DNA from 2 places in the Cellvibrio sp. ATLC23 genome. Region 2 is predicted to be linked to the other one. Evidence: predicted binding sites of a transcription regulator. Region 2 holds the regulator's gene; the other holds the start of a gene.
The links. The regulator LexA, encoded in region 2, represses DNA repair genes until DNA is damaged. The targets are predictions, from matches to a motif close to ACTGTNTNTANANACAGT.

Region 1: the regulator LexA is predicted to act here: its motif matches at 12,733-12,750, upstream of AC2CG4_RS11455 (DNA polymerase II).

Annotation. Positions count from the first base shown of each region.
Region 1 is NZ_JBXUOS010000006.1:119,487-135,005, reverse strand. Features, by position in the region: gene AC2CG4_RS11510 (di-heme-cytochrome C peroxidase) at 1-1,131, shown strand, start outside; gene AC2CG4_RS11505 (DUF1800 domain-containing protein) at 1,181-3,148, shown strand; gene AC2CG4_RS11500 (DUF1501 domain-containing protein) at 3,153-4,529, shown strand; gene AC2CG4_RS11495 (pyridoxamine 5'-phosphate oxidase family protein) at 4,668-5,216, shown strand; gene AC2CG4_RS11490 (SGNH/GDSL hydrolase family protein) at 5,243-6,325, shown strand; gene AC2CG4_RS11485 (hypothetical protein) at 6,411-6,719, opposite strand; gene lpxL (LpxL/LpxP family Kdo(2)-lipid IV(A) lauroyl/palmitoleoyl acyltransferase) at 6,835-7,785, opposite strand; gene AC2CG4_RS11475 (endo-1,4-beta-xylanase) at 7,867-9,003, opposite strand; gene AC2CG4_RS11470 (diguanylate cyclase) at 9,030-9,926, opposite strand; gene AC2CG4_RS11465 (alpha-glucuronidase family glycosyl hydrolase) at 10,076-12,286, shown strand; gene AC2CG4_RS11460 (hypothetical protein) at 12,445-12,642, shown strand; gene AC2CG4_RS11455 (DNA polymerase II) at 12,763-15,192, shown strand; gene AC2CG4_RS11450 (hypothetical protein) at 15,216-15,519, opposite strand, start outside.
Region 2 is NZ_JBXUOS010000004.1:402,716-418,234, forward strand. Features, by position in the region: gene AC2CG4_RS09485 (putative bifunctional diguanylate cyclase/phosphodiesterase) at 1-267, opposite strand, end outside; gene ald (alanine dehydrogenase) at 414-1,532, opposite strand; gene AC2CG4_RS09495 (hypothetical protein) at 1,639-2,259, shown strand; gene ttcA (tRNA 2-thiocytidine(32) synthetase TtcA) at 2,330-3,235, opposite strand; gene AC2CG4_RS09505 (flagellar brake protein) at 3,525-4,325, shown strand; gene bioA (adenosylmethionine--8-amino-7-oxononanoate transaminase) at 4,598-5,902, shown strand; gene AC2CG4_RS09515 (sigma-54-dependent transcriptional regulator) at 5,976-7,436, opposite strand; gene fliS (flagellar export chaperone FliS) at 7,729-8,136, opposite strand; gene AC2CG4_RS09525 (hypothetical protein) at 8,295-8,573, opposite strand; gene fliS (flagellar export chaperone FliS) at 8,587-8,973, opposite strand; gene AC2CG4_RS09535 (DUF2845 domain-containing protein) at 9,200-9,562, shown strand; gene lexA (transcriptional repressor LexA) at 9,648-10,250, shown strand; gene AC2CG4_RS09545 (cell division inhibitor SulA) at 10,243-10,650, shown strand; gene AC2CG4_RS09550 (hypothetical protein) at 10,747-11,013, opposite strand; gene AC2CG4_RS09555 (hypothetical protein) at 11,077-12,459, opposite strand; gene fadA (acetyl-CoA C-acyltransferase FadA) at 12,652-13,830, opposite strand; gene fadB (fatty acid oxidation complex subunit alpha FadB) at 13,843-15,519, opposite strand, start outside.

The sequences.
Region 1 (15,519 bases), on a different contig from region 2:
CGTTTTTCTGCACCACTGATTGCCGCTGATAAAACGCTAACGGAAGATGCGGTGGCAACACAAGTGCAAACCCGTATTGAAGAGCTGGAAAAACATTATGCGGTGAATGCCAGTGAAGTTGCCTATGGGCATGGGCGGCTCGATGCGTTTGGCCAAATCTTTAATGCTATCGCGGTAGAGGCACTTAATCTTCCGGAAAATACTCACGCACCGGATGCCCCCACAAGTTATCCGGTGCTCTGGGATGCATCGCATTTAAATGTAGTGCAGTGGAATGCCTCGGCTCCCAATAAAGAGCCCGGACCACTGTTTCAAAATGCAATTACTGCATTGGCGGTGTACGGTACTGTCATCGTACCTAAAAATAAACTCACTTATAGATCCTCTATCCGCATCAACAATTTAGGCGAGATCCAAAAAGAGTTTTATCAATTAGTGGCGCCGCAATGGCCTGTAGCAATTGCAGGTGAACTAAATGCAGAAAAAATGGCAGCGGGAAAAAAACTCTATGACCAGCACTGTGTGCAATGCCATAGCATTCCCGACCCAACAAATAAAACGCGCAAGCTGCAAGCGGTATTAGTTCCTTATCAGCAAGTGGGCACTGATCCGCTGGTGGTAGAAAATTTTATCAATCGCAAAGTAAAAAGCGGTGTGCTGGAGGGCGATAAAGCCATGGTATTGTTTGGCGATAAATTACCGGCAGAAACAACACCGTTAGATTTGGTCACGCATGTGGCGACCGGCGCATTGTTAAATCAACCTTGGCAAACGATTAAAGCGATTGTGAAAGAATATCGCTCCAATGATGACCCGCCCACACAAACCGTATTTAACAGCTACAAAGCGCGTCCTATCAACGGTGTCTGGGCCTCCGCACCCTATTTGCATAATGGTTCAGTGCCTAGCATTTATGATTTGTTATTGCCCGCCAGTGAACGCCCAGTAACATTTTATGTCGGCAATATAGATTTGGATTTAGTGAAAGTAGGGCATGTGTATAGCGCAGCTCCCAACACCAGTTTTTTTGATACTCGTCTGCGCGGCAATTCCAATGCTGGGCATGAATACGGTACACATCTTGAAGATGAGCAGCGCTGGGCGCTGGTGGAATACATAAAAAGTTTGTAGTCTGGGCACAGTCTGCAAAACAATAATGTACATTTTATGTAGGGCTGTTATGAAATACATGTCTGCTGGTGTTATGTGCGGGTTGCTGCGTATTGCTGTGACAAGTGCTTCGGCGCTGCTGATTGCCTGCGGTGGTAGTGGCACTGGAGGTAGCGGGGGAAATAATCCCGCTGCATCTTCGGTTCTGGCTGTGGCATCCAGCACGCCATTAATTTCAAGTGCGCCTTTGGCCAGTGTGGCCGCCAGTTCAACACTGTCTTCAGCTCAATCATCCTCTACGTCAAGCATCGCTGTAGCAAAAGTACCTGCGCCAGATTTAACCGCTGATCCTTCCTTGCCAATCAAAGGCAGCCCCAATTACACCAGCGCGAAAGATGCAGGGCGTTTTTTGGCGCAGACAACCTTTGGTGCAACCGCTAAAGACATTGCGCGTGTTGTCAGTATGGGCAAATCAGCTTGGTTGGATGAGCAATTTGCCAAACCGCAAACCAAACATTTGGCCTTGTTAGATAAGCGTTTTGAGCAAATCGGTTTTGTGGTTGAGCCAGCACAGGATGATAACGAAGAAGGTTATCTGCGTGATTTGCAACGCAGCGATATTTGGTGGGAGGTTGCACTTTGGGGTGACGATCAATTGCGCCAGCGTGTTGCCTATTCGCTCAGCCAGATTCTGGTCATCTCCAATGTGTCTGATGTGCTGTACAACGATACTCGCGGTATCGCCAATTATCAGGACATACTTGCGCAACATGCCTTTGGCAACTATCGCGATCTATTAAAAGCAGTCACGCTCAACCCGATGATGGGTGAATACCTGAGCATGGTGCGCAATGAAAAGGCTGATGCTAATCGCAATATCCGCCCAGATGAAAATTACGCGCGTGAAATTATGCAGTTATTTTCGATTGGTTTAGTGCAATTAAATTTGGATGGCAGCATTAAATTGGATGCGCAAAACAATCCGATTCCCACCTATGATCAAACTACCGTAAAAGAATTGGCCCGCGTATTCACCGGCTGGAATATGGCGACTATCAATAATTGGTGGGAGTGGACTGAGAGTGGCGCCAGCGAAACTCTGCCAATGAAATCGTTCGACAGCTATCATGATTTTGGCGCAAAAGTTTTATTTGGCGACCAACACATAACCGCAAATAAAACCCCCGAGCAAGATATAGATGCTGCGTTGGATATTTTATTTGCCCATCCCAATATTGCCCCTTTTATTAGCAAACAATTAATTCAGCGATTGGTCACCAGTAATCCATCGCCAGCGTATGTTACCCGCGTTGCCAAGGTGTTTAACAATAATGGCAATAACGTAAAAGGTGATATGAAAGCAGTGGTGCGTGCAATAGTAATGGACGATGAGGCGCAAAATGGCTATCAAACTGCACCCGCCACATTTGGTAAGTTGCGCGAACCTATTTTAAAAACAGCGCATTTATGGCGTGCTTTTAAAGGCACGGGCGTGCCCACCAAATTAGCTAACGGCACTGTCACGCCTCCGCGTATCCGGTTTTTAGGTTCTAGCCGCTTAATGGGGCAGCGGCCTTTTGGTTCTAATTCGGTATTTAATTTTTATCGTCCAGATTATCAGCACCCTGGCGAATTAAAAAATGCCAATATGAATTCGCCAGAATTTCAGATTCTCACTGAAAGCATGATCATGTCTAAAGTCTCTACGTTAAGCAGCGCAATCTTCTGGCGTGATACACCTCACGATTGGTTGGAGCCAACAATTGAGGGTGTGTGGGATACGTTTTCTCCGCGCTTGCATCTAGACCGCGAGCGTGAGCTCAGCAAAAATCCGGCAGACTTGTTGGATCATTTAAATCTTCTGCTGATGGCCGGGCAAATGAGTCAGCCTATGTATGAGCTTATTTTGAATCATCTTAATGCGAATAAAGTGAATCCCAATTGGGATGAAACCGGGCAAATGTGGGCGCGTGACATGCTGGTTTACGAAGCTATGTTTTTGGTTATGGCATCACCTGAATATGCGGTGCAGAGATAATCCTATGAAAAACACTACCCATAATCGCCGTTATTTTTTGAAACAAGCTGCCAGTATCGCGTTGGGCAGTAGCACCGTTTACGCCACCAGTGCGGGTTTGCAATTAGCCAATGCATTGGTACAACCTAACGATTCTTACAAAGCCTTGGTGTGCATTTTTTTATTTGGCGGTAACGATGCCTTTAATATGGTTGTTCCTACCGACAATGCGGTATATGCCAGTTATAAAGCATCGCGCCAAACCCTGGCGATAGAGCAAAATAGATTGTTGCCTTTATCGAACTTATCCGGTTCAGGTACTACGCTTGGCTTTCACCCCACCATGAGTCATGCACAGCAATTATTTAATTCAGGCAAGTTGGCTTTGCTGACTAATGCGGGTGCGCTGATTGAACCAACAACAAAAACAAATTACCAAGGCAATAAATCCCTTTTGCCGCCGCAATTGTTTTCCCATAATGATCAGCAAACGTTTTTGCAGAGTTTGCAATCCACAGCGCGACGCAACGGTTGGGCAGGGCGCGCGGCCGACGCAATGCAATCGATGAATGCCAATAAAAAATTGTCGATGAATATTTCACTCAGCGGATCAAATATTTGGCAGAGCGGCAATAGCGTCGCACCTTATTCAGTAGATTCCGCGGGCATTAAAGAGTTAGAGAATTTCAATAAAAAATCCAGTGATGCACGGGAGCTGAGCCGCATTCAAATTTATCAAGCGTTGTTAGCCCAGCAACAAGAGAATATTTTTCAGCGCGAATACGCGCGCACCCAAACCCTTGCGTGGGAGCTAGCAGGCGAAGTAAAAACCGCACTGGATGCGCAAGCACCATTAAAAACGGTTTTCCCCGCTGGCAATCCACTCGCTGCCAATTTAAAAATGGTGGCGCAGATGCTTTCGGCGCGCGGTAGTTTACAAGTCTCTCGCCAAACCTTTTTTATCGGCATGGGCGATTTTGATACCCACGGCGATCAGTTGCGTCGCCATGATGTGTTACTCGCGCAATTAAGTGCAGCCTTGGATGCATTTTATAAGGCTACTGTTGAATTAGGCATTGCCGACCAAGTGACTACTTTTACCACGTCCGATTTTGGTCGCACGCTTACCAGCAATGGTGATGGCACGGACCACGGGTGGGGCAGTCATCAAATGATTATGGGCGGCGCAATTAAGGGTGGAAATATTTACGGCCAATTCCCTGATTTAATTGTTGGCGGTAAAGACGATATAGGCGAAGGCAGAATTATTCCCACCACCAGCATGGATCAATACGCCGCAACCCTCGCCAGTTGGTACGGTCTACCCGCCGGTAATTTTGCCGATGTATTCCCGAATTTGGCGCGGTTTAACAGCGCAGATTTAGGTTTCTTCAAAAGCTGATTTTGGGTTGAAGCCATAATTAAATTAGGCCATGCTTGCGTCGCCTTATGAATATACATTTCTAGTGTGCGCTTAGCTGTATTGTGATGAGTACCAATAACCATATGGCTTCGTTGCGGAGAAATTTAAGGGATATATATGAATCAATGTCAGAGTATTTTTGGTGTACCTTCAGAAAAAGCGGCTGCAAAAGTTCGTCCGTACATGGTGGATTGGGTCCAATCATTTATTAAAAATTCACCCTTTATGGTTATGGCAACGAGCAACAGCGCTGGGGATTGTGATGCCTCACCCAAAGGCGGCATTCCTGGCTTTGTAAAAGTGCTATCAGACAAACAGTTGTTAATACCAGATGTCGCTGGGAACAAACTCTTCCAGTCCTATGAAAATTTTGAAAGCAATCCAAAGGTAGGGCTCATTTTTTTTATACCTGGAATTAATTCAAGCGCCAGAGTGAATGGAACTATAAAAATTATTAGAACGTCTGATGCCGAGTTTGAGCGTGTCGCGCTAGAGGTATACAACCAAGATGAGAGGGCGAAAATTTTGCAGGCAATATTAGTTACGGTGTTGGAATCATATAGTCAGTGCCCAAGGGCATTAGCCTTTTCGAAGCTGTGGAATACAGAAACTATAACAAACAATATAACAAGTTCACCTATCGAAAATTGGGTGGCAGGAACCTAAAGTCAACTCCTAATGTGAGCTTTTCTATGAAAATAATCCACACGCTAATGCTTAGTGCATTGTATTTTTCGAGCTGGGTGATTGCCGAGCCGGTGCAGACGATCAGTGCTGATAGTAAGCAATATTTATATACTGGTCGCATTGATTTTAGCGATAAAAAAGCGCCAGAGCTTTCTTGGCCGGGTTCTAGCATCAAGGCGAATTTCACTGGCACGTCGCTGGCGATTACCTTGGATGATCAGCTCGGTAAAAACTTTTTTAATGTTTTTGTAGATGGGGAAACACAGCATCCCTATGTGTTGGAGGCTAAAAAGGGTGAGCAGACTTATGTGATTTCTACTGCGTTAAAACCCGGTAATCACGCTGTAGAAATTTACAAGCGTACCGAGGGTGAAGAGGGCGCAACTGCGTTTAAAGGATTGATGTTAGATAAAGGAGCTACCTTGTTGGCGCCGCCTGCGAGACCTACTCGTCGCATTGAGATTTATGGCGACTCAATTACATCGGGTGCGGGCAATGAAGGGGCTGATAATGGTGTGGATCATCTGCTGAGCGAGAAAAATAATTACTGGGCTTATGGTGCGATTACCGCGCGCAATCTCAATGCTGAATTACACACTATTTCGCAAAGTGGTATTGGCATTATGATTAGCTGGTTCCCGTTTATTATGCCGCAGTTTTACGATCAATTAAGTGCGGTGGGCGATAACGACAGTCAATGGGATTTTAGCCAATGGACGCCGGACGTGGTGGTGATCAATTTATTGCAGAACGACAGTTGGTTGATCGACCGTGAAAAACGTTTGCAACCTATGCCTACGGATGCGCAGCGTGTGCAAGCTTATATCGATTTTGTGCGCAGTATCCGCGCGCGATACCCCAATGTGCAAATTATCTGCGCGCTGGGTAGTATGGATGCAACTGCATCACCAAAATGGCCGGGTTATATTACCGTGGCGGTTGAGCGGATGAAAAAAGAAAATAAAGATACCAAACTCGATACTATTTTCTTTGAGTTCACCGGTTTTGGTGGCCACCCGCGCATTGCACAACACAAAGCCAATGCAGAAAAGTTAACGGCGTTTATTAAGCAGAAAATGAATTGGTAAGTGATTGGTACGTTGTGGTGCAGGGTGTTCAAATAACAGCAATTAAAAAGCCAAAAGGAAAAATCCTTTTGGCTTTTTTCAGGGCTTAGTTAGAGCTAACGCCAAATACGTCGCGGTAAACAATCCCCATGGCTGCATATAGCCAGGGCAATGTCCAAATCAGGCCTATGCCCAGTGGGATGGCACTGATCAGCACAATCACAAAGCTAATAATTCCAAATCCAAAAAAACGGAACCAGCAGCGGGTGATGCCTTTGCGGGAAGTTTCTAGTGATTCCCAAATGCCAAGATTTTTATCGACCAATAGTGGCAGTGCCAATGCGTAAGCAATTACCAAATAAATGCCGGGAATTACCAAGAGTACAAAACCTATGACCACCAATACATACTCCATGTATCGATATTAAAGGAGCATGCATTAATAAAGATTTGTTACAAGACGTCAATAACAAGAAAAAACTCTTTGCTAATGCTGAGCGATTGGTTGGTGTTCTTACAAGTGAGTCGGCTTATCTTTGTTTTGTGGTGTAAACACTTTTTTCGCCCTCTGGCCGCGTCTTAAAGCGCCTATGCACCCACAAGTATTGATCGGGTTGCTGGCGTATTATTTGTTCAAGTAAATGGTTGATGCGTGTGGTATCCGCAAGGTCATCACCCGTTGGAAAGTTTTTTAACGGCGCACTGATTTCAAGTTGATACTTGCCGTTGGCTGTGCGGTAGTGTGCAAAGGTCATGACTTGCGCATGGCTTAAGGCTGCAAAGCGCGCTGTGCCAGGCACTGTAGCGGCGGGAATATTAAAAAAGGGGGCAAAAATACTGTGCTTGATGCCGTAATCCTGATCCGGTGCGTACCACACCACATGACCCGCGCGTAGGTTGCGCACTAGTTTACGAGTTTCAACACTGATGATAGCTTCACCGTGATAACGTTCACGCGCGCTGATTAGCATATAGGCAAGCAGTGGATTGGGATCTTGGCGATAAAGCATGTCGGCCTTGGTGTGAAAAGCGAGCATGCGCCCACCCATATCCAATGTGGTCATATGGCAGCCTACCAGTAGTACGCCTTTTCCTGCCGCCTGCGCTGCCTGTAGGTGCTCAATTCCCTTAATGCTAAAGCGACGGCGTAAGCGCGCTGCTGGTCCCCACAATGCCATAGTCGTTTCCAAAAAACCGATTGCGCAGGAATTAATAATGCGGCGCACTAATTGGTCGCGCTCTAGCAAATTCAACTCGGGAAAACACAAGGCTATATTGGTTGCAGCGATGCGTTTGCGGCTGGGAACCAAATGAAATAATAAAAAGCCCAGACCTTTGCCCAGCAACAAATTAACACGCAGAGGAAAATGGGCGATGAGAAATAAAAAGCCGAGAGCGATCCAGGTGAGCCAGTAGCGCGGGGCTAAAAATGACCAGCGAAATACTGGCGGAAGATGTTTTGCCTGAGGTGTTTTGTGCATGCGAATTGTTGTAAGCCTTGTTGTGATTGGCGCAAGCCTACAGCACAACTCTGGTTACAACAATCCGCAGCGGATAGTCATTTATTTTTTCAGATCAAGCAGCCGGAAATAAGCGGATTTGGGTTGTTGTTGGCGATCAAACAATAAGGGGTAGTTAGTGCGACCGGGAATCGGGAAGCCGTTGAGCCAACTGGCATCATCGCTCACACCCCAGAAGGTCACGCGATCTACTTTGTCTTTATGTTTGATTAAAATTTTAAACAGGGTTTCATAGGCTTTTGCCAATTTCTCATCTATGTCTTTTGGCAGGCCATTAATGTAAGGATCACGCTCGGGCTTGTATTCAAAACGAGTCGAAATTTCCGCAACCGGTAAATTCCACACCGATGGCAATACATCAATATCCAATTCCGTTAAATGAATGCGTAGCCCTAATTTGGAGTAGGCGAGAATACTGTCTTCGAAATTTTTCATATCCGATTCCAGACCTACGTGAGCTTGCATGCCCAAACCATGAATGGGCGCTTTGCGTTTTTGTAAACGCTTCAACATATCGATAGTCGCGTTGCGTTTGCCTTCTTGTTCATTGTTGTAATCGTTGTACATCAAATGCGCTTTGGGGTCGACTTCGTGGGCGAGATTAAATGCGTTGACGAGAAAGTCGTCGCCCATAATGTTGTACCAATGACTAGGGCGCATTTTGTTGTCATCACCCACCGCTTCATTTACCACATCCCACGCTGCGATCTTGCCTTTATAGCGGTTAACCAAAGTGGTGATGTGCTCTTGCTGTTTTTTTGCTAGTGCTTCTTTCGCTATGTAGCTGCCATCTTTATTTTTAAACACACTGTCGGGAATTTGGCTGTGCCAGCCGAGTGTGTGGCCAACAATATGCATATTGTGCCGGGTACCAAATTCTACAAAGGCATCGCTGTCTTGCCACTTCCAGCTACCATCTTCATTGCGCACTTCGCCCCATTTTTGGCAGTTTTCAGCAGTGATGGAATTAAAATCTTTGGTAATTAATGCTGTCAGCTTCGGGTCTTGTTTGCCGATGATGCTTGCGCTTAATGCGGCGCCGATTAGAAAATCATTTTTGTAGGCATCTTTTAATCCGGTCGCGGCGGCAGCTTTTTCTGCGGCTTGCAGTTTAGCGGTTGTGAGTAGCGCCGCAGTGGCGCTACTCATGGCGAGTAGTTTTCTACGTGAGATATTCATATTTTTTTTCCTCTTGCATCAGTTGATTATTCAATACGGGTGATTTGACTATTGGTAGTGGTTTCATCCGGAATCGATTGCGGATCAAACCAAAGTTCAGGGCGGTTCACTGGCGTTTCTTTGGAAAGTAGTGGATTATCCAATTTAAATAGTTTTCGCTTTTTCATATTGGCTTTTTTCATAACATCCTGAATGGATTTGTCGCCGTAAAAAACTTTGTCAAATTCCCCGTTGGCAATTGCGCGTTCAAAACCTATCTCCAAATCTTTGGCGAGGTTTTGATTGTTGGGTGAAACAAATAAATAGAAGGGCATGCGGTAATAAACCATTAAATTTTCTTCAACGGCTAAATTTAATTCAGGCCGCGCTTCCAGTTCGCTGAAGGGTTCATGCACCCCACGGGGAAAAGCGTCAAATCGCTCACCTTCTACCATATAAAATAGACCGGGGTACTTGTTGGTTTTGATAATTGTAAAACCGTTGGCTTCAAGAATGCGGCCATCAGCCCAGGTGCGCCCTTGACCGAGTGTGAGCTGTTTAAGGTCTGCGAGGGTTTTTATGTTGTCGAATTGGCGCTGATTATTTTTATTGATAATAAAAATTCTATAGCCCAGTAAACCTTTAAATAGTGGGATACGTATCGGGCGCAATTGCGATTCAATTTCTGAATCAGATGAAGCCCAACATAAATCCAATAGACCGCCCGAGCGGACTTCTTCATTGACTCGCGCTTGAGTCAGGTCTTCCTGGGATATATCGATGGTGTAATTCGGGTTGTCACTATGAGCGATGGCCAGCTTAAGCATTTTGATCGCATAGGCTGCATTGGGATCACTAAAATTGTTCACCCGGATATTTTTATCGGCCGCAAAGGCCTGAAGGCTAACGAGAGAGATAAAGCATAAAGAAATAATTTTTATCATTTTTTTTGACCGAGATAGATTGTTAGGATGACTTTAGTGTTTTTAGTCTGGAGCTATCCTTTACATTTATTAAATTGTTTTCTTGTATACAAGTGTTATATTTGATGTGACTATAAGATAGCAGCTATTTAAAAATAATCCATGCGGAGATGCACGTGTCCAGACGATTCTTTACCAATTTATTCATTTTGTGGCTGTTCTTTCTTGCTGGGGCAGCACAAGTCAGCCGTGCCGAAGACGGTTATGAAATGTGGTTGCGCTATCAGCCGGTGGCAGATGAGGTATTACGCAAAACCTACCAGCAGCAATTTACCCAGATTCTGGCAGAAGGTGATTCGCCAAGCTTGAGTGTAGCAACTGTTGAGCTACAGCGCGGATTAAGTGAGTTATTGGCTAGACCTATCGCGATTGGCAATAAAAAGTTATCCAAGTATGCAGTGGTGCTGGGTACACCTACCAATTCCCCCCTTATTGCATCGCTGCAATTAGGCGAGCGTTTGGCGGCATTAGGCGATGAAGGATATTTGATCGAGCGGACCCACATCAATAAGCGCGTAGTAACGATTATTGCTGCGAATACTGATGTGGGTGTGCTCTATGGCAGTTTTCATTTATTGCGCTTGCTACAAACACAGCAGTCAGTTGAAAAAGTGTCCATCGCCAGTGCGCCCAAATTGCAGCATCGTGTAGTTAATCACTGGGATAACGTGAATCGCTTGGTTGAGCGCGGGTATGCCGGTTTATCGCTGTGGGATTGGGGCACATTGCCGGATTATAAATCCCAGCGTTATGTCGATTATGCGCGCATCAATGCATCGCTCGGTATTAATGGTACGGTGATTAATAATGTAAATGCCGACCCGCGCTTATTGAGCGATCAATTTCTGCAAAAAATTGCGGCTCTTGCCGATGTGTTTCGCCCTTACGGGATCAAGGTGTATTTATCGATTAATTACAATTCACCGCGCGCTTTTGGCGATTTGGATTTAGCCGATCCGCTCGATCCACGCGTGCAAAACTGGTGGAAAGAGCGCACCAAAAAAGTGTATCAATACATTCCCGATTTTGGTGGCTATTTGGTAAAAGCCAACTCAGAAGGTCAACCTGGCCCACAAGATTATGGCCGCAATCACGCCGACGGCGCTAACATGCTCGCCGCAGCATTAAAGCCTTATGGTGGCGTAGTTTTCTGGCGCGCATTTGTATACAGCCCGGATATTGGCGACCGCTTCCGTGGTTCTTACGATGAATTTAAACCACTTGATGGAAAATTTGCGGATAACGTCATCTTGCAAGTTAAAAATGGCCCCATCGATTTCCAACCGCGCGAACCCTATTCATCACTTTTTTCTGCGATGGAAAAAACCAATATGATGATGGAGTTCCAAGTCACCCAGGAATATTTTGGTTTTGCCACACACCTTGCGTATCAAGGCCCGCTGTTTGAAGAGTCACTACGCACTGAAACTTTTGCTAAAGGCGAGGGTTCAACTATCGGCAATATCCTTGAAGGAAAAGTATTTAATAGCAAGCGCACCGGTATGGCCGCAGTCATTAACCCCGGCACTGACCGTAACTGGACAGGGCATCCGTTTGTGCAATCCAGCTGGTATGCGTTTGGGCGTATGGCGTGGGATCACACTATTTCGGCAGAATCGGCCGCAGAAGAATGGTTGCGCATGACTTTTTCGAACGATAAAAAATTTATCGAACCCGTTAAGAATATGATGATGATATCGCGCGAAGCTGGCGTAAATTATCGTTCACCGTTAGGGTTGACTCATTTGTACTCGCAAGGTGATCACTATGGCCCTGCACCTTGGACAGCTAATTTAGAACGCCCAGATTGGACTGCAATTTATTATCATCGCGCAGCCAAAGACGGCATTGGTTTTGATCGCACTAAAACCGGCTCTAACGCAATTGCGCAATATCCTGCGCCGCTGGAAAAACTATACGGCGATGTAAATGCGGTTCCAGAAGATCTATTGCTTTGGTTTCATCACGTAAGTTGGGATCACAAAATGCAATCTGGCCGCAGCTTGTGGGATGAATTAGTCCACAAATATTATGAAGGTGTAGAACAGGTTCGCAGCATGCAACGCGATTGGGATCAGCAAGAACAATTTGTTGATGCTGAACGTTTTGCACAAGTAAAAGCGCTCTTACAAGTACAGGAGCGCGACGCCGTAATTTGGCGCGACTCCTGTGTGCTCTATTTCCAAACCTTCTCCGGCAAACCCATTCCCGTCGGTTATGAAAAACCAAAACACGATTTGGGCTACTACCAATTCCTCGCCCGTACCCGTTACGTGCCAGAACCGTGGCACCCTGCAAGTTCAAGCCGCGTATTAAAATAGCTTCCCGCTGTTTTCCTATTACTCCCAGGCTTTGCTTGGGAGTGCCTATGATTACTTTAAGCGTGGGTTTGTAACAAATCGTATCTGCTAGTGAACTGTCTAAAATCCATTGTGTCGATATGCATCATTCATAAGTTACTGAAAGAGGTGTCGTCATCATGAAAATTTTCATTATTTTTTCCCTGCTTTCCCTTGCAGCTTGTTCCCAGCGACAAATTTATAACTCGGTTCAAGTGAGTAATCGCAACGAATGCGAAATTTTGAGTGGAGTTCAACGCAAAGAGTGTTTGGATCGTTTAGCCCCTGACTACCAAACTTATGAACAACAACGTCAGGAGTTATTAAAAGATCGGTGATGTTTGATTTGTATCCCAGATAAAAACATCACCCATTCATTTCTGCATTTTTAATCCCGATTGCATCCCCATCCTCTAATGCAGGATAATACTGGTTAATTAACCAGTTTCTGTGCTTTTATGATCAACGTCTTTTTATTAACCCGCCAATGGCGCGATACCCGTGAGGGGGTTGTGCTCGATTTGTGGTGGGCGACAGAAACCGGCAGTTGTTGGACGCAGGTGACCGGGCAGGAGGTAGTGTTTTTTGTGTTGCGTGAAGATGCAGCGCAAATTCAGGTGTTGATTAAGCGTTTGCGCCACTGGCGTATGGCGGAAGTTGAATTAAAAACCTTTCTGAATAAACCGGTTAACGCGCTCTATTTTAAAAATCACCGCACTGCGCGTGATGCACAAGATATTTTTCGGCAGAACGAGATTGCATTTTGGGAGAGCGATATTCGCCCGCCGGAGCGCTATTTGATGGAGCGGTTTGTAACCGCAGGTGCGCAGTTGGGTTTGCCGGATCAATCGCCCTCTGTTCACTCTGCCTCTACTCATTCCGCTGGACTACCACAGCCGCTGCTTAACCCTCGCATTACGCCGTTGGCCGATGAACAATCACTCTGGCGACCCGCTTTGCGCATGCTCTCGCTTGATATTGAAACCTCTATGGATGCCAAACAGCTCTATTCCATCGGCGTTTGGTGTGAGCAGGGCAAGCGGGTGTTTATGGTGGGGCAGGGCGCTGATACGGAGCTGGTGATTTTTTGTGCAGATGAAAAATCTTGTTTGCAGCAATTTTTTGTATTTCTGCAACAGGTCGATCCCGATATTTTGATCGGATGGAATCTGGTGCAGTTTGATTTGTTGGTGTTGGAAAATATTTGCCAGCGCTTAAAAATGGAACTGCAGTTAGGTCGCGCTAATCAATCCATTCACTGGCGCCATGAAGAAGGCGATGGCGGGCGCAGTTTTGTGGTAATTCCGGGGCGTGTGGCGCTCGACGGTATCGAATTACTTAAAGCGGCTAATCATCAATTTCCAAGTTATTCACTGCAAAATATTTCGCAGGAGTTGTTGGGCGAAAGTAAATTAATTACTGGCAGTAATCGCGGCGGTGATATTACCCAGTTGTTTAAAACCGATAAGCTAGCGCTGGCTGAATACAACCTGCACGACTGTGAATTGGTGTGGAAAATTTTTGCCCAGCAAGAGTTGCTTGCCTTTGCGCTGGAGCGCAGTCAATTAACGGGCTTGTTGTTGGATCGTATCGGCGGCTCTGTGGCGGCATTTGAATATTTGTATTTGCCGCGTTTGCATAGGCGCGGTTATGTCGCGCCCAATTTAGGCGAGTTGGAATCTGATGTTATCAGCCCCGGCGGCTATGTGATGAATTCCCGCCCCGGTATTTATGACAATGTATTGGTACTGGATTTTAAAAGTCTGTACCCGAGCATTATCCGCACGTTCTTAATTGACCCTTGTGCATTTTGGTTAGCGCAGCACAATCAGCTCGATGAAACTGAAACACTGGCCGGCTTTAATGAGGCTTATTTTGCCCGCGAGGGGCATATCTTACCGGCAGTGATTGAGCAGCTTTCGGCGGCGCGCGATCGTGCCAAGCAACATAAAAACGCGCCGCTCTCCCACGCCATCAAAATTATTATGAATTCGTTTTACGGTGTCTTGGGTTCTACTGGCTGCCGCTTTTTTGATCCCCGTGTGTGCAGTTCCATCACCCTGCGTGGCCACGAAATTATCCAGCGCAGCCGCGATTGGATTGAGCAACAGGGCTATGCGGTGATTTATGGCGATACGGATTCACTGTTTGTCTGGCTGGAAAATAACTGCGTGGGTAAAACGCCTAAGGCGCCGGAGCAGTGCCATAAGATCGGCGCGCGTTTAGCCAAAGAATTAAATGCCTGGTGGCAGCAGACCTTGCGTGCTGAATTTAATATCAAAAGTGCTTTGGAAATCCAATACGAAACCCATTACCTGCGTTTTTTAATGCCGACTATTCGCGGCTCTGAATTAGGCACTAAAAAACGTTACGCGGGTTTGATAGAGGTGAATGGTCAGCGCGATATGGTGTTTAAAGGGCTGGAAAATGTGCGTACCGATTGGACCCAGCTGGCCAAAGAATTTCAAATGACGCTGTACCGCAAAGTATTTGATGGTGAAGATTATCTGGATTTTGTGCGCGCGATTAACGCTGAAGTGTTGGCGGGGAAACGCGATGTGGAATTGATTTATCGCAAGCGGTTGCGCCGTCATCTGCATGAATACCAAAAAAATGTGCCTCCCCATGTGCAGGCAGCGCGCAAATACGAGCAGTTAACTGGTGTGCGTTTGCGCCGTGGCGATTGGATCAGTTATGTGATTACCACTAATGGGCCGGAGCCGGTTGGCTCCTATGAGGTGGATATGAACTTGCGCCAGAGCCCGTTTGATTATCAACATTATGTGACCAAACAGCTCGCCCCCGTCGCCGACAGTATTTTGCATTTTATGGATGAGTCGCTAGGGCAATTGGTGGAGAACCAAATGTCGCTGTTTGATGCGCACTAATACCATTCGCGAGACAATAGTAATCACCATACAATTTTATATTGCATGCCCACCGCGAGATTATTGACGTCGGAACGGCGATATTGGTTGATGCGGTATTCAGTAACAAAATAAAGCTGCTCAATAATGTTAAACCCTAGTTGTGCTTCGGCTACTACAGGGTCATCAGGAATGTTACCCGCAAGTGTTTCGCCAAAGGTGTGATCAATAAAACCGGCGAGATATAAACGTGGTGATAACCAGGGGAATTTCATCATAAAGCTGTGTTCAAGTTGCCAGGCATTTCCCGGTTGATCGTCAAATTGAATTACATGAGCATTGATCGCA
Region 2 (15,519 bases):
TTCATAAATAAAACCATAGCGCAATAAGCCGTTAACCACTTCGTAGGAAAGCTCATCATCCAGAGTCGATACGGAACGTACAGCAGGAGGTGTGGCAACTTGAATTACACGGTCGATCAATGTTTTGAGTTCTTTTTCCTGATTTAAAAAATCAAGATACAACTGTACTGAACTCAATAAGAAGCTCAAAACAAACGCCAGAATGATGCCAATCTTGGCAAGCTGGAAAGAGATGCCATTAAAAAAGGAAGGCGCTTTATCTCTCATTGACCTAGGGTTTCCGAAGGACTTTATCAGTTATATGGGTGGGATAGTGAGTGCCTTACACTGGCAATTTACGCTCAGTCTTGCGTGAGTATAGAACAAGATTATCCATGTCACCTAAATCTATAGTGTTATTTTCTATAGGAAAATTAACTTTTTGATAGTAACAATGCAGCATCACCACAAGGCATGGAAAATGATTTCGCAACACCCACCTGAGTGAGCTGCCCGCGATAAATGTTCAGCGCCGCAAGCAGACCAGTATCTGATTGCAGTGCCCCCATACCCTCTTCCGCCAAACGGATAATGTAGGGCAAGGTTGCATTAGTCAGCCCCAGAGTTGCTGTGCGGCCTACCGCGCTAGGGATATTCGCAACACAATAATGCACCACACCCTCTTCGATATAGGTTGGGTGTTGATGTGTGGTCGGTTTGGATGTTGCAAAACACCCGCCTTGATCGATTGCAACATCGACTAGAACGCTGCCGTTTTCCATCTGTGCGATCAGATCCCGACTCAACAATTTAGGCGCGCTGGCACCTGCGTTCAGTACGCTGCCAATAATCAAATCCGACTGCAGTGCTATCAACTCGATGCGCTCTTGGTTTGCATATTCACAGATCACACGGCCGCGCCATTGCTCATCCAACTGCCGCAAACGCGCCAAGGATTTATCCATTATGTGCACCTGAGCACCCAAACCAACCGCCATAGCAGCCGCATTTGCGCCCACTACACCTCCACCCAATATCAACACATTGGCCGGTGCGACACCTGGGATACCACCCAATAACACCCCCTTGCCACCCTGCGCCATTTCCAGATGATGGGCACCCGCCTGCACCGCTATGCGCCCGGCAATTTCCGACATAGGTGCAAGCAAAGGCAATCGCCCCTGCGTATCCGTCAAGGTTTCGTAGGCGATGCAGCTTGCATCAGATGCGAGTAGCGCCTCGGTTAAGGTGCGATTGGCGGCCAGATGCAAATAAGTAAACAGTAGATGGCGATTATTCAGTAATGCATATTCTTCAGGTTGCGGCTCTTTGACTTTCACAATCAAATCCGCACTGACGTAAACCTCGGCTAAAGAATCCACCAGACTTGCACCTGCGTGTTGGTAGCGCGCATCACTAAAACCCGCCGCCTGCCCCGCACCACTCATCACATAGACACTGTGGCCACGCCGATGTAATTCAGCCGCGCCTGCCGGTGTTAAAGCAACCCGATTCTCACCTGCTTTTATTTCTCTTGGGATACCGATACGCATAAGCGCTTTTCCTGTCATCAATTACTACCCACCTGAGTATAGCCAAAGGATTCAAACAAACTCATTCAGCTTGCAGCAAGTTGGCGCAACTTATGCTGCATGAGTTATGTACAGTTTTTTGACACTCAATTTGAATCAGAAATCGCGCAAAAGTGAGTTATTTACCGCCAATACTGACAATTTGGGGCACTGCGGTGACAAAAATGAGGCCATTGAGGTAGTTATGGGTATCGATGTCAGTGATTTACGCGAGTTGATTATCAAACCTTATTTGCACGGTTTAGGGGAGCATTCAGAGATTGCCGAGAACCTGCTGCTCGGCACCGCAGCACAAGAATCACTTTTGGGACTGCATTGTTATTGCGCGCAAACCAAAGGCTTAGGACTGTATCGCATCACTGCCGAAAAACATCAGGAGCTGTGGGATACCTATTTAGTACAGTTTCCCGATTTAGCTTCGCAACAGCGCGGTTTAGCCAGCCAGCAGCAATTTTTAAAAAATCCACACGGTGAATTGATCAGCAATTTAACTTACAGCACCGGTATGGCCTGGATGATTTACCGCCGTAGCGCGATAGACATCAGCAAACCCGTTGATATATCCACCCTCGCCCAACTCTGGGCCAACCACTTTGACAACGGTACAGGCTGCGCTCGCAATACCGATGAATTTATACAAAGCTATCGCACCCGGGTGATGGATAACTCGAAAAAACTGGTGGCATGAATTCAGAATATAAAAAACCAAAAAGGCTGCAAAATGCAGCCTTTTTGGTTATTAGCGGGTTAAATCCAGATTAATGAATATCCAATACATCCACATACTGAACTGCATTGTCGCTGTGATTCACGGGTGACGCTATGCCGCAAGCATCTGCCTCATCATCAACTGCGGGGGCATCTTTATTGGTTTTAAGGTTCACAAAATCGAATAAATTTAAATCGGCCAATTGCGATGGTTGGGTATTGCGGATAGCCGAGAAAATTGTTTCGGTACGGCCGGGAAATTGACGTTCCCATTGCTGCAACATGTCTTTAACAACCTGACGCTGCAGGTTTTCTTGTGAACCGCAGAGATTACACGGAATGATCGGGAAGCCTTTTAGCTCAGCAAAATGGGCAATATCTTCCTCCGCGCAGTAACTCAGCGGGCGAATCACTATATTGCGTTTATCATCGGCCAAGAGTTTGGGCGGCATGGCTTTTAGCTTGCCACCGAAAAACATATTCAAAAATAAGGTTTCGATAATATCGTCGCGATGATGACCAAGCGCAATTTTGGTTGCACCAATTTCCTCTGCAAAACCATACAGCGTACCGCGACGCAGACGGGAGCATAAGCCACAGGTGGTTTTGCCTTCCGGAATCACTTCTTTGACGATGCTGTAAGTATCACGCTCGATGATATGGTAAGGCACGCCGACCTGCTCCAAATACTGCGGCAAGATATGCTCTGGGAAACCGGGCTGCTTCTGATCCATATTTACTGCAACCAATTCAAACGAAATCGGTGCCGTCTTTTGCAAGCTCATTAAAATATCGAGCATGGTGTAAGAGTCCTTACCCCCCGACAAACACACCATCACCTTGTCGCCATCCTCGATCATGTTGTAATCGACAATGGCTGAGCCTGTCAGGCGGCGCAAGCGTTTTTGCAGCTTGTTAAATTCAAGGCGATCTCTGCGTTCGTGTAACTCTTTCATGGACTCAAAACTCATGCGGGAAGGTAGCTCAATCGGCGACTGGGTCGGCGAGCGGCGCATTGTACGGATTTTGCGCGCAAGTTGAAACGAATCCCCCAAATCACGGCAAGATTTTGCCGGTCTATAATAGGGTTATTACCGGCTAAGCAACTGAAATCGCTACAACTATTGTCTGGATACCCTATACAGACTGGCACCTCCAGCATCTGGCATAGGGCTTGCTCTTACCACCATCAAGCCCCCACCGAAAGCAGTACCAGGGGAGAATTTTTGCCGTGAGGAGGTAGTCATGTCGTTTTTCGACAAACTGTTTAGAAAAGGTGCTCGCTCATCTGCACCAACCAAAGCACCAGCCGCTGGACAAGAGGACGTATCGTCCGCAAATAACATCCCTGAGCGGTATCTCCCACTAGCGGAGTTACACGCACAGAGGCAATTACTGGAGATAAAAATTACCGGTACCAGCCGTGTTTATCAGAGCATGATTTTGGCGATTGATGTCGAACGCGGCCTACTCTGGCTGGATGACCTTTTCCCGCAACAACTATTATTAGACGCGGGCGATGAAATTACCCTGCGCCACCATCGCAATGGCGAGCAGCTGGTCATTCGCGCCCCTATAGTCGCCATGGGCTTTACCTATGACGCAATAGGATTTGCCATCGCCCTGCCTGAGTTTGTTTATTACATGCCCAGACGCAACGCACCGCGTTTTATCGTCGGCCACCAATCACCACTTTCGGTCAAAATTCGCACCCTTGGGCAAGAACCCAGTTATGGCACATTACAAGACATTTCTACCGGCGGACTACGCTTGATAGTAGCGGGCAATATGCTGCCCTACCTGCGCCATGGCGCTCTATTGCCAATGTGCGAGGTGGATATTAGCGATGAGCTACAAATTCGTTGCCGCGCGCGTATCTGTGCGTTTCGTATAGGTCGCAGCCCTTATCGCCATACCCAAATCAGTGTTGAGTTTATCGATATGGAGGAAGAGACGCGCGCCGCGCTCGCCCGATTTCTGCGCGAATCGCAACTCAGCCATAGTGGACACTGCGCCCCAGAACCCATCAACAGCTACGCCGCCTGAGGACAGGCAATCGTGAAAATAAACCAGTAGAAGAAAGCTACTGATTCTCTTGTTCTGAACTAAGATAGAAACACCAATGCTGAAGATGTAATTCGCGGCATCACCAATCACATCAACAGGACGGATAAACTATCGCACAAACAACTGGATTTGATTCTCAGATTTAATTAATGCCACCGTGAATTAACGCAATTGATTCAGCTTTTTACAAAAAATTTCGTTAAGCTTGGGGCAAACGACTAATTATTTTCTGCGGATGATATGGAACCCTCATGATATACAGCCAAGAAATTGCCAACCAAGATTTACTGCGCCTAGATCGTGCTCACGTGTGGCACCCTTACACATCATTTACCCAACCCGGTACTGTTGCAGCAGTAAACCACGCACAGGGGGCAGAATTACATCTGGCAGACGGCCGCGTTTTGGTTGACGGCATGTCCTCTTGGTGGAGCACACTGCACGGCTACAATCATCCGGTATTAAATCAAGCAGTGATTGATCAAGTTGGTAAAATGGCGCACGTGATGTTTGCCGGAATTACACATGAACCTGCAGTAAAGCTCGCCAGCTCACTCGCTAAAATAGCTCCCGATGGATTAAATAAAGTTTTCTTTTCTGATTCAGGCTCTGTTGCAGTTGAAGTTGCACTTAAGATGGCAATTCAATATTGGCATTCTCAAGGTCAGGCTCAGCGCACCATGTTTCTAACATTAAAGCGCGGTTATCATGGCGACACTTTTGGTGCCATGTCAGTTTGCGATCCACACTCAGGTATGCACCATCTCTTTCACCGCTCGCTTTCACATCATTTATTTGCAGAAGCGCCACCTTGCAGTTTTGATGAGACGTTTCAAGAATCCCATATTGCGAATTTTGCACAGCTCATCCAACAACATCGCCAAAAGATTGCGGCAGTCATTCTTGAACCGATTGTTCAGGGTGCTGGAGGAATGCGTTTTTATTCACCGGATTATTTACGGCGTGTACGCGAGCTCTGCAATAAAAATGAAATTCTTTTAATCGTCGACGAAATCGCCACCGGCTTTGGCCGCACTGGAAAACTATTTGCCTGTGAGCACGCCGGTATCAGCCCGGATATTTTATGTATAGGCAAAGCACTGACCGCAGGTTACATCACCCTGGCAGCAACACTCTGCAACGACAAGGTGAGCAACGGCATCTGCAGTGGTGAGAGTGGCATTTTTATGCATGGGCCGACCTATATGGCTAACCCGCTTGCCTGTGCTGTGGCCAATGCCAGTATTGATCTGCTGCTCAACTCCGATTGGCAGACAACAGTTGCGAACATCGCGCAACAAATGCGCGATGAATTGGCACCATGCAAAGATTTCTCATACGTGCGCGATGTGCGCGTGCTGGGTGCTATCGGGGTGGTCGAATTAGAAAACGCAGTGGATACGAGCAAGTTAATGCCGCTGTTTATCGAGTTGGGAGTGTGGATCCGCCCCTTTGGCAATGTTATCTATTTAATGCCGCCCTTCATCATCAGCAAAGATGAATTAAGCAAATTAACATCGTCAATATTGAAAGTAGTCGCAACACTCACAAAGTAGCCGCGAGGGTCAAGGGGAGCCAGTTCCCCGATTCAACCCACCTCTTTAGCATTAGGCAAGCAAGATACTATCGCTACCGCTGCATTTCATACTTGCGCATTTTTTCTACCAGGGTGGTGCGGCGCACGCAAAGCTTATCTGCTGCCCGAGCAACAACACCACCGCAATCATTCAACGCTTGCTGAATTAAACTCATCTCTAAATTGGTAATGTACTCACGTAAGTCAATACCTTGTTCGGGCAAAAGCGGAGTGTCGTTCATATTTACATAACTGGTACTACCTGATACTGCAGTACCATTTGCATTTGCTGGCGCGTGCACGAAATCTTCATCGGTTACATCCACATGACGATACTTTGCCGGTAAATCTTGCACACCAATTACACCAAACGGATGCATGATTGCCATGCGCTCAACCAAGTTAGCAAGCTCGCGCACATTACCGCTCCATTCATGCTGGCAGAGCGACATAATTGCTGCCGAATTAAAACGAATAGAACCACGCTGCTCGCTTTCCATGCGCGACACTAACTCGTTCATCAATAATGGAATATCTTCAGACCGGTCTTTTAGTGATGGCAGCTCGATAGGAAATACGTTCAAACGATAGAACAAATCCTCACGGAAAGTATTATCCGCAATCATCTGCTCAAGATTACGATGGGTTGCAGCAATTACCCTAACATCTACCGGCTGGGTTTTGTTGCTACCAACACGCTCGAAGCAACGCTCTTGCAATACGCGCAAAATTTTAACTTGCATATTAAGCGGCATATCGCCAATTTCATCTAGAAATAAGGTGCCGCCCTCTGCCATTTCAAAACGGCCAGCGCGCGAATTGATCGCACCAGTAAACGCCCCTTTTTCATGACCAAACAATTCACTTTCGAGTAACTCCGCTGGAATTGCACCGCAGTTAACGGGAACAAAAGGCTTGTCCCGACGTGGCGAGTTATAGTGCAGGTTACGCGCAACTACTTCTTTACCCGTACCCGACTCACCAGTAATCAACACTGAAACATCTTTATCAGCCACCTGCGCCATCATTTCACGCACGTTTTGAATTTCGCGACTGGTACCTACCAGACTGCGAAACAAATGTACGGGGCGCCGCTGAGGCTGTCGCTTACTCGTAGATTGCGCTTCGCGATACAACTGGGCGCGATGCAGTGTATCAACCAGCTTGTTATAGGTAGGAGGGAGAGAAAGAGTAGCAATAACCATAAAGCGATAGAGATCATCCAATCCCTCATCGGCATTTTGATTTTCATCGCCAACCAAGACAACTGCCACCTCATCATTCCAAGAGCGGATTTCTTTAAGCAGCTGCGCAAGAGATTGATTGCTGTCACGATAATCACCAATCAAGATCGCTACATAGTCTTCGCCGTTATTTTCCTCGGCAACAGCGGCCTGCCAAGTATTGCTAGCGGTTGTGCGTGTAGTTTCGCTAAGGAAATCCAGCAAAATTTTTAAATCGTGCCTGCGTGACTGATTATCGTCTATAACAAGAACTTTATTGTTGCGCCACATACCCCAAGACCTTTTTCATTTCATACCAACACCCCGACGGCAGATAAAATATCAGTCAAGGCAAAGAAACGGCTACTTGGAGTAAGTAATAGACGAGACACTGATCTTAGTCAAACTTATGGCGAAATGTTTTTGGCGTTTTAACAGCATTTAATCAACCAGAATAATTATTCGCCAAATTTACGCCTTTTCAGCTTCGAACAAAATAAAGACAATCAACAACACTTATGGTGCAACTACGCGGAAACCACACAAATTGTTTTTATGGTTTGTTATTTTATGACAAATAATTTTATGACTTGGGCGATGCCACTTGTGGGGCAATTTCATCCCACCCGGATTTAATTGTCTTTAATAATTGAATCGCTTCATTAACTTTTTCGACATCATTCAACTTGGATGCTTCCAACAACTTAAGGTTAATGTACTCATAAAGCTGATCAAGTCGCTCAGATAACTCTCCAGCATCCATATCCAACGAGCTACGCAAGCCGCCAATAATGCTGATGGCCTTTCCCAACAACTCGCCTTTTGCCGCAAGATCTCCGCGCTCAATAGCTCCTTGAGCTGCCGCCAAACGCCCAAGTGCACCTTCAAATAGCAATTGAATTAAACGATGTGGCGAAGCATTGTTAATTTCTGATTCAATACCCAACTGACGATATTGTTTCAGCGCTTCTTGTGGTTTGTAGTTAGACACGGACTATCCCCTGCGAGCAGTTATGTATCTTAAGGCTAGCAGGGCTAAGAGGCTTTTGCGAGTTTTGCTATAAGAGAGTTGTTTTAAAAACCTTATGAACTAGTGCTTTTAACACTTATTTCACAATTTTAAGCAAGGGCAGATCCATACCAGCCTACTTAGGTCGCATGAAGAAGCGTCACTTCACGCTGACATTGGGCTATCAGGCCAGCATAAACACCTTTCAACTCCCCTAACGCACATACCAATGTAGACTTGTCATCGCGATTTGCTGCGATCACTTTATCGATCAACAATATGCAAATGCGATCCAAATGCCGAACTTTTTCCCAATCCTCCTGCTGTAATGCGGTGGTTAATTCTAGCTGCAGATGACGCATAGCCATAATGCCAGCTTCGCCACGGTATTCAGGAGCAGACACCAACTGAATCGCCATAATAAACCCCTCGTTACACGTGACTTCCAATCGCATCCCAGGCGGTTTTTATCTCGCCCAGCAAACGACCGCACTCATCCAGATACTCCGGATTGTTTTCATAATTCGCCTGACTAAGGCGGCGAATGACATAGTCGTATAAACCGTCAAGATTAGCGGCAAGAGCACCGCCCTCTTTGTCATTCAAGCTACCCTGTAACCCGCCCACTATGGCTACTGCCTTGCCAATTAACTCACCTTTACGGGCAATCTGATTTTGCGCCATGGCACCTTTAGCTTGGGCGATGCGCTCTAATGCGCCTTCAAACAACATCTGTATTAAACGGTGAGGAGATGCTGTTTCAACACTGGAATGAACTTTGACGCTGGCATAGTTCTGAACGGCAGAATAGGAATTCATATATCACCACAGAGTATTAGAATTTTGCGTTGCTGGCCGGAGCGACCAAACAACCCAACCCTATAAGCTAACGGCACTAATCGTAAAATCTTTAACCTGAAACCGAGAAAAATGTAAAAAGACCATGCCGCAACTTGCGAGATTACTATGCAAGCCAAGTGATAAATTCATTTCGGATTCAGCCACAACAACTAAAGTAAATGTAACCATCGCAAAGGAGATATTCATGAACAACCATTTTGTTTCAATGTTATATGCGACGATTCTTGCAGGCATCTCCAGCACATGTGTTGCCGAGTCTTTACGCTGTAAAACGAAGCTCACGCACCTCGGTGACACTAAAGCAGAAGTCCTCGACAAGTGCGGCAACCCCATAATGACCGACAGCTTCTGCCAACCAATCGCAACCACTACCCAAGCTCAGGGAATACAAAATGGCGATAACAATGCACAAAACAATATCGCTATAGCGACATGTGAAAATATAGATATCTGGACCTACAACCCCGGCAAAGGCAAATTCATCACCCACCTGTATTTTGCTCGGGGTCAGCTGCAGAGTATTCGCTATGGCGACAGAGTGAAATAAGAGCACATTGAAAAACTATTGCACAACCCGATTTACTGTATATAATCACAACCACTGTACAAATAAACAGATACGGGAGTGCATCATGTCTGACTTAACACCGCGCCAAGAACAGGTACTGCAACTTATTCGTCAATACGCAGATGAAACAGGTTATCCGCCCACGCGCGCCGAGATCGCACGAATTCTCGGCTTTAAGTCAGCCAATGCCGCTGAAGAGCATATTAAGGCTCTGGCTCGCAAAGGTGCGATCGAAATCATTCCCGGCGCATCACGCGGAATAAAATTGCCAGAGATACAAGCAGGCATCCCAATTGTTGGACGCGTTGCAGCAGGCAATCCGATTCTTGCACAAGAGCATATTGAAGATTATTGCAATATCCCCCAGAGCTTTTTCTCACCCAGTGCAGATTTTTTCCTGCGCGTTCACGGCATGAGCATGAAGGATGCCGGCATTCTCGATGGCGACTTGCTTGCAGTTCATAAAACTGATCAGGTTCGCAACGGCCAAATTGTTGTTGCACGCATAGGTGAAGAAGTTACCGTTAAGCGTTTCAAGCGCTCAGGCAACAAAGCAGAAGTTGAGTTATGGCCAGAAAACCCCGAATTTGATGTCATCTTGGTTGATATGCGCGACCAGGAATTCAGTATCGAAGGCCTCAGTGTAGGAGTAATTCGCCGTGACTAACATCGCCCACGTCATCCCCACCACTACTACTCGGCAGCAACCCGCGAACGGCGTCACCGAGCTGGTATTAACCAGTGACTCCCCTGAACAGGTTGCACTGCTACTACCAATGATTGCCTTTCTTAGCAATGCATGCAGCGATCGCTGGATTACCTGGATCGCACCCCACAATATCAGCCGTGAATTACTGGAATCTTATGGTGTTAATACGCGCTATATTCGAGTTATTCACTGCCAAAACCCGCAAACACTCTTATGGATTACGTGGGAAGCGCTCTCGGCAGGCAACAGCCACACAGTGATATCAAGCCCGGGAAAGCTGGCAGATAAAGAGCTTGCCCAACTTGAGATGGCAGCCAAAATCGGTGAGTGTCAGGGATTACTGCTCAGAGTGCGCTAAGCTAATGGCGCGTTAATTAAACGCAGTTAATGATGGGATTGTACTTCGAATAAATGAAGTATCGCAGGGAGGCAGCCTCAGCCTGTATAGCTGAAGTTAATGCAGCATTAATTTTTCGGTATCACTCAACTCTTCAACCATTTCATCTAACATAGCTTCCGCCTGTTGATCAGCAATATCGCCTGCAGCCTCCATCCCTGCTTCAATCATTGCTTTGGCAACTAAAAATTTTTCTTCACCCAAAAAAGCCAGAGATTCTTCTGAAAAACGAATTGTCACCAGAGGCTCATTCTTCTCATCATCAGCACGCGCCAAAGCCACATCACCATTCAGCAATTCAACAATTTCATAAAAAGACGACATGACTACCTCGGCTGCCTCAACTTAAAATGGGGGGTGCATTCTAACACCCAATTACCTCAAAGCCTATTTGACAAGCTGCCGTGGAGAGGCAAGCAGCAAGAGACAAGGTGAAGTGCTGGCAATTACCCAGCCCATATCCGCACTGGGAAGAAGAACGGCTTGGCCAGAAGCAAGCTCACAAGTCCGCCCAGCAGAGCTCAATGTTAACTGCCCTTGCAATACCATTAGCACGGAATAAATATCACTCTTAGAGGTATAACTGCCATTTAGTTGGATTCGCTGCACCGCAAAATCATCAAAGTTTACAATGCGTTCAATGCGCAACTGCTGATTGGCAATCAGCAACTCAGAGGGCTGAGATTGGGCAACATTCAGATCTACCAATTCAAGTGCACTTTCAGTATCCCAGTGCGATTGGGTTAATACCTTTTGCCCGAAACTGAGAATTTTGCGCTCATAAACTGGGGTCTGAAACTCCACAACTCTAACCCCATGCTGCAGTGCATGAGGAACCAATTTAGGTACGGTGATCACATCCCCCAGTGTTAATGGACGACTCGCCACAAAACTGTTCATGGTTTTGCGCAGCTCAGCCTCAGTTTCAAATAATGTTTTATTTTCAATCTGTTGCGATAACTCATTAATCCAATTTATCAATTGGGAATGCATTACAGGCTGGTGTATTTCTAATCCTGCTGCAGTTCGCTTCTCATCTAACTGAAGATCTATTAAATGCCTGACCTGCTCATAAGCCAGCACGGAACCCAGATAAGCCTGTTTAAATGCATCGTCAGTCTGATAGCGCCGCCGCATTTCAGGCGAAAAACCCAGTTGGATTGCACCAATCCCCTCAGGCCAAGCCTTCGGGTCTATATGGGTCACAACATAAACTTCTTGTTTTTCTTGATGAAGCTCAAAATACAAATCGCCATAAACTTCATCTGGAAGTGGATCAAGAATTTTAAGCAAAATAGGCTGAGCTTCATGAGGCAAGCCCATTTGCTCCGACATAAGCTCCAACAGCCACGGCAAGGGGATAACACCAGCATCGCCCATTACACCAGACTGACCGCGAGCCTCAATACCGGTATACCAAATCTCCTGCCCCCATGGTTTGGGGATATGGATGGGAGCCAATAGCCAAGGATCGGACATCACAAGCCAAGGTAGCGCATGCAGTTGACAATACTCCCGCAACACTTCGTTCGCATTAGCAACGCCATTAGGCAAAGATTGCAGTTGCTCCAACCTCTCAGCAGTGAAAAAACAAATACTCCCTTCAATACGTATAGATTCGTGACTATCTACAACAATTGAAAGCAACGCAAGTAACTCTAACGAGGGTTGCTCAGGAAGATAATATTGCGAGTGGGAAAACTGGATCACCAGCTGCTGCGCTTGCGGAAACTCACCTATAGCTAGCAAGCGCCGAATGGTTTGTTCCATTAATTTGGCAGCCGGGACAGCTTTATCAAAGCAAAAAGAAACCAACACAATTCTCACAAATAGAATAGTTACACGCAGTTTAACAGACGAAGCTATAAGGGTGGATGAAACCCAAACTGACACCATAGAGATAAAAATAAAGGGCCAACGTATGTTGACCCCTTATTGGTACTGCAGGTTTGATCCGACTGATTAATTCAGGCGCTCTAACACAGTGGTAATCCCCTGCCCCAAGCCTATGCACATAGTGGAGACACCCAAATTTAAATCGCGATCCTGCATCACCGTCAATAGTGAACCGGTGATACGAGTTCCCGAGCAACCGAATGGATGCCCCAGTGCAATTGCGCCGCCGTGTAAATTAACCTTATCGTTCATCACTTCAAGCAATTTGAGATCCTTCAACACCGGTAATGCTTGAGCAGCAAACGCCTCATTCAGTTCAACAGCATCTATATCGTCGATAGTTAAATTGGCCGCCTTCAACGCTTTTTCAGTTGATGGCACAGGGCCATAACCCATAATCGACGGATCAACACCCGCAAGCCCCAATGAAACCACTTTGGCGATAGGCTTTAAACCCAATGATTTCGCGCGCTCTGCCGACATCACCAGCATCACCGAAGCCCCATCACTTAATTGCGATGAGGTGCCAGCAGTGACTTGCCCATTTTTAGGGTCAAACACAGGTGACAATTTAGACAAGGCTTCTACCGTTGTTTCTGGTCGAATAGTTTCGTCCTGATCGACGGAGATTAAAAAACCATCGCTGTTATGACCATCAACCGCAATAATTTCGCGGCTAAACTTACCCGTTTCACGTGCATGAGCGGCCAGTTGATGGGAGCGCGCACCGAACTCATCCATTTGCTGGCGATTGATGCCGTGCAAGAGCGCGAGATACTCAGCTGTCATACCCATGTTGCCCGCCGCTTTGGCGACAGATAAACCCAATAAGGGATTGATACTGACCGACTCATACATGGGCAAATGCCCCATATGTTCAACACCACCGATCAGATACACATCACCCTGCCCAGCGCGAATATTCACTGTTGCGGTATGTAGCGCTGACATAGAAGAGCCGCAAAGACGATTGATCGTTTGCGCCGGAATGGTGTGCGGCAAACCGGCCAACAACAGAATATTGCGCGCGATATTAAACGCCTGCTCTTCGCGCTGCATAACGCAGCCCCACAACAGGTCATCAATAGTACCGGGGTCGAGTTCTGGATTGCGCGCCAGCAAACCTTTGATAATCGCAGCTGAAATATCATCGGCACGCATATGACGAAAGCAACCGTTTTTAGAGCGCCCCATGGCACTGCGGGCAAAGTCAACAATGACGGCGTCGCGTGGTTGTAAGCTCATTCGTATGACTCCTTAGCCGTAAAATTTTTGGTTGTTAGCCGCTTTGGCTTTGAGACTTTCCGGTGCTTGATAAAGAGCACCCAAGGCGGCGAATTTTGCGGCCATATCACAGAAAGTTTGCGCACCGATTGCATCAATCCAACGGAAAACGCCACCGCGGAACGGAGGGAAGCCAGTGCCATACACCAATGCCATATCGGCTTCAGCAGCTGTTTCCACTATACCTTCGTCGAGACAGCGCGTTAATTCGGTGGCCATTGGAATCATCATGCGCGCGACAATATCTTCATCGCTGATGTCAATCGCACCTTGAATACATGGCTTAAGAATATCGGCCACTTCAGCGGCCGCCACTTTCGCTGGCTTACCTTTTTTATCCAACACGTAATTGTAAAAGCCCTTCTCGTTTTTCTGACCGAGGCGTCCCGCAGCAAAAAGCGCATCGGTACACGAGGTAAAGTCACGCTGCATACGATCGGGGAAACCATTGGCCATCACTTTTTCGGCGTGGACTGCGGTATCTATCCCCACCACGTCCAATAAATACGCAGGTCCCATTGGCCAGCCCCAGGTTTCCATCAATTTATCGATACGCTGAAAATCAACACCGTCGCGCAGTAACATCGCAAAACCAGCCAAATAGGGGAACAGCACGCGATTGACTAAAAAGCCGGGGCAATCTTTTACCACGATAGGCTTTTTACCCATGGCATTGGCATAAGCTACGGTGTGAGCGACAGCGTTGTCCGATGTCTTTTCACCGCGAATCACTTCCACCAGAGGCATCATGTGGACGGGGTTAAAAAAGTGCATGCCGCAGAAATTTTCTGGCCGCGCTAAATCTTCGGCAAGATAAGTGATCGAAATAGTCGAGGTATTAGAAGCGAGCACTGTATCGCTGCTGACTTTGGTTTCAACTTCGGCCAACACCGCTTTTTTTACTTTTGGGTTCTCAACAACCGCCTCAACCACAATATCAACTTGGTCAAAGCCATCGTAAGTCAGTGCAGGCTCAATACGATTCAGTACGTTGCCCATTTCAGTTGCGGTTAATTTTTTACGCTCAACACGTTTGCTTAATAATTTATTAGCCTCGGACAAACCCAGATCAATCCCCTGCTGGGCGATATCCTTCATTTTAATCGGGACACCTTTTAGCGCGGATTGATAGGCAATACCGCCACCCATAATCCCAGCGCCAAGTACCGCTCCGCGTTCGATTTTTTTATCGGCTTTTTTCTCCCAAGCCTTGGCTTTTTTGCTCAGTACTTGCTCGTTGATGAAAATACCCACTAGGGATTGAGCGACTGGGGTCTGCGCCATTTTGGCAAAGTTTTCCGCTTCGATTTGCAATGCTTCATCGCGCCCCTTATCGGCTGCTTTTTGCATCGCTTTAATCGCAGAAACAGGCGCTGGATAATTGCGCCCAGCCTGCCCACCCACAAACGCTTTTGAGGTCTCAAAGGCCATCATGGATTCGATAAAGTTTAATCTTAACGGGGCTTTTTTCTGCGCGCGGCGAGCCTGGTAATCGAACTTGCCATTAATACACTGCTGCAAACAATGCAGTGCCGCATCATGTAATTTTTCTGGTTCAACAACCGCATCAACAACACGCGCAGTTAATGCAGCTTCTGCATCATTTTCTTTCCCCGCAGCAATCCATTCAACTGCTGTATCAAGGCCGGC